3 regions of the Fictibacillus sp. B-59209 genome follow, and region 1 is predicted to be linked to each of the others. Evidence: riboswitches for the same ligand, from Rfam matches in the RefSeq annotation. Region 1 holds a riboswitch; each other region holds the start of a gene.

Region 1 (2,277 bases):
CTCTCTCCCATCCAAAAAGCATACCGGTCAGCCAGCATATTAAGTAACCACTGGCCGCGATCAACAGGACGAACAAACCAATCAATAAAAGTTTCCCGTTCACATGAACCAAATACGGGGTGGCAACCGAAGCATTGATGGCGACCACAGCACTCATGCAAATTTTAGAAACTGGAGAGATTCTTTTCCCGAGTGTGTTCTTTATTTCTCCCTTCGTCCAATGATTGAGCAGCATGCCAATGACAGATGGGATCACGATCATAATCAACAGGTCCTTCACCATGGACCATTCATCAATGGAGACGGTTTCTCCGACAAACAGTGATAGGCTGTAAGGAACGACGATCGGCGATAATAGTGTATCAATCAATATAATGGAAAGCGCGAGGGTGCTGTTCCCCCGATAGATGGATACCCAGATGCTGCTTGTCACGCCGCACGGTATGACCATCGCCAATACGAGTCCGGTTATGGTAAGGGAATCCGAGGAAAACGCAATGTGCCCGACTCCCCACGCCCATATCGGCATTATGATATGCAGGATGATGAGTGCTGCAAACTTAAATATTTTATAATATAAATTAATATACTATTAGAGTAATAGACTCAGACGGAAGAAGGCTAATCGTGTTAGAAAAGTTAAACCACCAGCTGGAAAGATTTATGCCATTTATTACACCCGCAAGTGTGATCCTTGGAATTTTGCTTACGAGCGAACTAAAGGGTTTGCTTGTGCCAGGCACCGCAATTACATACTTGTGTAATTCAGGTGCCTGGCACCCTACAAAAAAGGCGCAGGCTATTGTATATTTTTGAATCCCTCTCCTCGCCAGGTGCATAGGATGTGTGCATACTCATTTGAGATAGCTGTCCAAAACAGATTTTTTAATTGACAAACTATTAATTCTATTTTACATTAAATGAAATTAAATATTCTTATCCAGAGAGGTGGAGGGAATTGACCCTGAGAAACCTCGGCAACAGACTCTTTTATGAGCACTGTGCCAATTTCAACAAGCTTCTTTGCTTGGAAGATAAGAATTGTGTTGATCATTCTTCGGTCTCTTCAACCCCTTCTTATGTTTCCATAAACATAGGAAGGGGTTTTTTATCGAATCAATTCCTACTAAATAGATATGAATAGTTATTTTAAATGATAAACGTTAAATGAGGAGTTGGTGATATGGAAAAACACGACTGTATACACTGGAAGGGAAAAAGGCTTACCGCAACCGTGCATTATCCTAAATCCGTGCTAAGCAAAAATAAGATATCCCCTGCCGTTATTATTTGCCATGGATTTACAAGCAACCGGATTGGTGTGGACCGATTGTTTGTTAAAACGGCACAGCAGCTTTCTTCGAACGGATTTGTTGTAGTTCGGTTTGATTATTCGGGCTGCGGGGAGAGTGAGGGGAATTATGGGGAAAACAGCTTTGAAGATCTAATCGACCAAACATACGCTGCCGTTAGCTTTGCCTTGGAGCTTCCTAACGTTGATTCTGACCAGATTACCCTGCTTGGCCATAGCCTTGGAGGAGCAGTCGCTGTACACTCTGCGGCCCGTGACGAAAGGGTTAAACAGTTAATCCTCTGGTCTGCGGTAGGACGGCCGTTTGATGACATCGTAAATATCGTGGGTGAAGAAGAATATAGCCATCTATTCATTAAAGGATTCGTGGATCATTTAGGTTATTCCCTGACCACAAAATTTCTGCAGTCCCTCAAAAATTCCAATCCGTTAGACCAGCTATCACAGTTTTCCGGTGATGTGCTGCTCGTTCACGGAACGGACGACAATGAAATTCCAGCCCATTATTGCGGGGAATTCTTTGAGAATACACAAAAAAGATCATGTGGAAAAAGCAAGATTCGGCTTATTAAAGGCGCCAACCATACCTTCTCATCCATCATGCACTTCAATGAACTGATCACTGTAACCTCCGATTGGCTCATAAATGATTCCAATTTGATGGTGCCAGGCACCGGCTTTTGACACTTGTGTAAAAGCGGTGCCTGGCACCTGTATTGATAGCGATGGTATTCCAATGAAAACTGACCGGGTTTATCGCATTTACCGAAAATCTGTCCAGATACAATGTTTTTTGTGTGAGCCGCGCTAACACATATACTAAACTTGCCAACAACAGGATAACTGCCGCAACTAATTTTTTCACTTCTTCATCTTCCTTTTTTTAAAAAAATCTGCACCTTCGTGGTCTTTAAGCTGCTGCAGAATCTCTTTCCACTTTGAAAGATACAGCAAATGGGCTTGGT
Region 2 (2,277 bases), on a different contig from region 1:
CTGACCGGCTGTAGTCATATTTTCCGAAACTGTCGAGATCCTCCTGATGAAACGTTGAAGAAAGGTGCATCGGTACACTGACCGCACCAGTTGTCGGATCGGTCTTATGCTTATGATGCAGCAATTTGGTTTGAAAATTATAACAGGAATAGTCACTCATGGGGGATTGCCTCATTCTGAACAATTTGAAGTGCTTGCGATAAGTCATCTATAAGGTCATTTTCATCTTCAATTCCAACAGACAGCCGAAGGAGCCGGTTGCACACCCCTCGCTTGATGCGAATGTCATCCGGAATATCGGCATGGGTCTGAGTGGCCGGATAGGTGACGAAGCTTTCGACACCGCCCAAGCTTTCCGCAAATGTGATCAGTGAAATTCCTTTTAGAAAGTAGGGAATCCATTCTTCGTTACGAAGCCGGAAGGAAATCATTCCACCTTTTCCTGGGTAAAGCACATCCGTAACAGCTTCATGTTCTTGGAGAAAACCGACGACCGCCTTTGCGTTTTCTTCATGCTTTTTCATCCTTAATGCCAAGGTTTTCATGCCTCTCATCAACAGCCAGGCGTCAAAAGGGCTTAAAACGGCACCCGTAGCATTATGATGATAGGACAATTCTTCACATAATTTTTCTCCTTTTGCAGCAACGAGTCCTGCGAGTACATCGTTGTGTCCCCCAAGATATTTTGTCGCACTATGGATGACGATATCTGCCCCAAGTTCTATCGGCTTTTGAAGCAAAGGCGTATAGAATGTATTGTCTACAATCACGAGGAGACCATGTTCCTTTCCAATAGAAGCAATCGCCTGGATATCACAAGTTTCCATTAAAGGATTTGTCGGGGTCTCCAGAAAAATCGCTTTGGTATTCGCAGTAATCGCCTGTTTAATTTCAAGAGGATTCGCCGTGTCTGCGTATTTACAGGACAGCCCCCATTTTTTATAGCCTTCTTCCAATAACCGATAAGTACCGCCGTATAAATCGCTGGATACGATCCATTCATCCCCTGATTGAAAAAGGGAGAGGATGGTGGCGATCGCGGCCATTCCCGAACTGCAAGCAAAGCCTTGGTCCGCTCCCTCCAGGTCCGCGATCGCCTGTTCAAGCAGCTGGCGTGTCGGATTGCCGGTGCGTATGTAATCATACCCGCTTGATTCTCCTATCCCGGTATGGCGATAAGCGGTTGAAAAATAAACGGGCGGATTAACTGATCCTGTCCGGTCTTCACTTCGGTTGCCGATCTGAGCAAGCTTTGTTTCCGTTTTATACATGGAGATCCTCCTAATAAATAAAATAAAAAAAGCCTTCTAAGAAGAAGACTTTTGAGAAATATCAATTGTCGTTCTTCTTATCTTTCAAGTTCATTAACGAACTTGATGGATTTAGCACCTTTTCAGCCATCCGCGGCTGAAGGTTGCTGAGGTATCATCGGGCCATTCCCTCTACCTCTCTTGATAAGAAAACAAATCACGTATCAAATTGTAATTTATACTCTACAATAATATTCTGAATGTTTCAATAGGTATTTCAAAAAATATTGCTTTTTTAAAATTTCAACTAACCTTTTTATTACATTGGCGGCTGTATTGGTAAGGTACTCGAAAGTTAAAACTCGGGACGTACTTTAGTAAAAGGGCTAACTCTTCTGATAAACGATGAGATACTTTTTTCTTTTTTTGTTTTTCTCAATCAGCACCTACCTTTATTACATTTACACCAGATGATTTTAGTCCTGTATTTAAAGAGGTTTTCAGAAAACACTGGTTCCATTTACCATATTCGCAGGTAAATAGTCGGTTTACGCACAGAAATTAAGCAATTAAAAGCTTTTAACCTAAATCTTCTAAGTAAAATTGAAACGTTTTTATCAGTTTGAAAAAATGTTAGGAATGGTAATATTTATTAAAAACTACTAATTAAGGGAGTCTGACAGTTGATAGTTGAGACAGATAAATACTATATGCCTGGTAAAAATCGTGTCATCTTGCTGCCTGCCGTTTGGAGAGAGGAATTTAATATAACCGAAAATGACCTCCTCACTGTATGTAAAAAAGACGACTCAATCATCATTCAGGCCAATACCATAAACGAAGTAAAGGGAGCCAAATATATAAAGATTAATAAAAAAGGAGTGATAACCATTCCGAAATCTATAGATGAACAGCTGGATATTCGATTACATCAACTGTTCATTAATTCAAAATACTGTTCCTTTTTTATTGCACCTGTAAAATAGAAATGCCCTTCGTTTTGAATGAAAGCGAAGAAAATGAAACA
Region 3 (2,277 bases), on a different contig from region 1:
ATTTATGATATTGCGGGTTATGAGCAGCCTCCTGCAAAGCTGCCACAATATGCGGAGGAGTAGGCTGGTCAGGGTTTCCCTGGCCAAGGTTGATAATATCATGCCCTTTAGAAGCAGCAGCACTCACCTTGGCTACCAGCTTTGCAAAAAATTGTTCGGGCAGCCGCGATAAAGCTTCTGCTTGCTGAAATTGTTTCACGGTTACACATCCTGTCTTTCGTAATTTTCTTGAAATTCTAATCAATTATGTTATACGCTTAATTAAAATCTGTCAAAACGTTTTAATGGAGGATAGCATGAAACTTACTGTTGCAGCGATTCAAATGGATATTCAGCTTGGCAATCCCAAGGAAAATATTAAGAGGGCTTCAGAAAGAATTGAACAGGCAGCAATGAAAAAACCTGATGTGATTGTTCTTCCTGAACTGTGGACTACAGGCTATGATCTAGAAAGGTTAGATGAGATAGGAGATACAAACGGCGATGAGATCAAACGATTAATGAGCGGCCTTGCCAGCAAATACCAAGTGAACATTGTTGCAGGTTCCATCGCTAAGAAAACGGATGAAGGAATCTATAACACCATGTATGCCTTTAACCGAAAAGGTGAGCAGACCGGCGAATACAGTAAACTCCATCTGATCCGGCTAATGCAGGAAGAAAAATATATTGCTCCGGGCTCCCGCAAAGGAAATTTCATGCTGGAAAACGTTCCTGCTGCCGGTGTCATCTGCTATGATATCCGTTTCCCTGAATGGATTCGCGCCCATATTCTTGAAGGCGCCTCTATCCTGTTTGTTCCTGCCGAGTGGCCGGCGCAGCGGCTGAGCCACTGGCGGAACCTGCTAATAACAAGAGCCATTGAGAACCAATGCTACGTTGTGGCATGCAACCGGGTCGGCAGTGATAAGAACAACACTTTCGCAGGTCACACGATGGTCATTGATCCCTGGGGAGAAATTATTGCAGAGACAGACGGAGAAGAAGAGACCATTTTGTTTGCTGAGGTCGACACTGATCTTGTTGAAGAAGTAAGAAACAGAATCCCTGTGTTTGAAGACAGACGTCCAGAATTTTATTAAAAAAGATTTGACAGACAATGGATAAGATTGTATGATTGCCATTGTAAATTATTATTGCATTCTGTTTTTTCTAACAATTTTATATTTGTTGTCTCTTATCAAGAGCAGGTGGAGGGAATTTGGCCCGATGAAACCCAGCAACCGACCGTAATACCATTGTGAAATGGGGCGTCTATTACTAGAAGCCTGGAGATCCAGTATGGCACGGTGCTAATTCCAGCAAAACTTTGTTTTGCAAGATAAGAGGCGTGGAAACTATACATCCAGGCCTCTTTTCTTACAGAAAAGAGGCCTTTTTACATACAAAATATTCCGGAGGTAGTATAGATGGCAACAACCCTCAAACAATCTTACGAACGACTGAATGAACAAACCGTGGTGGAGCTGGCACAAAAACTCGAACTGTTATCTGATTATCAAAACATTAAAGTCAATGAGATTGGTGACGGTAATCTTAACCTTGTTTTTCGGCTAATCGAAGAAGATACAGGTAAATCCATTATCGTAAAGCAGGCACTTCCCTATGCCAAAGTCGTGGGAGAAAGCTGGCCGCTTACACTGGACAGGGCAAGGATTGAAAGCAGCTCTTTAATAAAATCAGCAGAATTTGCTCCTGAGCATGTTCCAGAAGTTTTTTATACAGACCAGGATCTCGCTCTCACTGTAATGGAAGACTTATCTTCTCACGTGATTCTGCGGAAAGGTCTGATCGAAGGGGTCAAATATCCTCATCTCGCACAGCACATCGGCACATTTATTGCCAAAAGCCTGTTCTATACGAGTGATTTTTACTTGCATCCTTTCGAGAAGAAAGAGCTTGTCCAGACGTTTACAAACCCTGAACTCTGCAAGATTACCGAAGACCTTGTATTTACTGACCCGTTTTATGACATCGACACCAACGATTTTCCTTCCGAGCTGAAGGAGGCCGTTTCCGAACTATGGAGTGATACTCTCCTCAAACAGAGAGCTGCCTCTCTAAAATATAAATTTTTGACGCGTGCAGAGGCTCTGTTGCATGGTGACCTCCATACCGGAAGTATTTTCGTTACCGAAACTTCTACAAAATTAATAGATTCCGAGTTTGCTTATTATGGGCCTCAAGGCTTTGATATCGCCCACTTTTTTGCCAATATTGCATTGAATCATGCCTCACAGTCCTTTCATATCTCTGACTCTCTTAGGCGCGAAGAAT

The links. A riboswitch is a leader RNA that binds a small molecule or an ion and turns the genes downstream of it on or off. The one in region 1 is predicted to bind S-adenosylmethionine.
Region 2: linked by a shared signal. The riboswitch ahead of P4361_RS09270 (methionine biosynthesis PLP-dependent protein) and the one ahead of P4361_RS01230 (alpha/beta hydrolase) in region 1 are both predicted to bind S-adenosylmethionine.
Region 3: linked by a shared signal. The riboswitch ahead of mtnK (S-methyl-5-thioribose kinase) and the one ahead of P4361_RS01230 (alpha/beta hydrolase) in region 1 are both predicted to bind S-adenosylmethionine.

What each region holds. Positions count from the first base shown of each region.
Region 1 is NZ_JARMMC010000003.1:11,321-13,597, reverse strand. Features, by position in the region: gene P4361_RS01235 (bile acid:sodium symporter family protein) at 1-568, opposite strand, end outside; SAM riboswitch class I at 934-1,041, shown strand; gene P4361_RS01230 (alpha/beta hydrolase) at 1,184-1,996, shown strand.
Region 2 is NZ_JARMMC010000014.1:53,241-55,517, reverse strand. Features, by position in the region: gene metC (cystathionine beta-lyase) at 1-160, opposite strand, end outside; gene P4361_RS09270 (methionine biosynthesis PLP-dependent protein) at 153-1,271, opposite strand; SAM riboswitch class I at 1,346-1,461, opposite strand; gene P4361_RS09265 (hypothetical protein) at 1,934-2,236, shown strand.
Region 3 is NZ_JARMMC010000018.1:506,240-508,516, forward strand. Features, by position in the region: gene P4361_RS15435 (pyridoxal phosphate-dependent aminotransferase) at 1-199, opposite strand, end outside; gene P4361_RS15440 (carbon-nitrogen family hydrolase) at 285-1,082, shown strand; SAM riboswitch class I at 1,175-1,328, shown strand; gene mtnK (S-methyl-5-thioribose kinase) at 1,410-2,277, shown strand, end outside.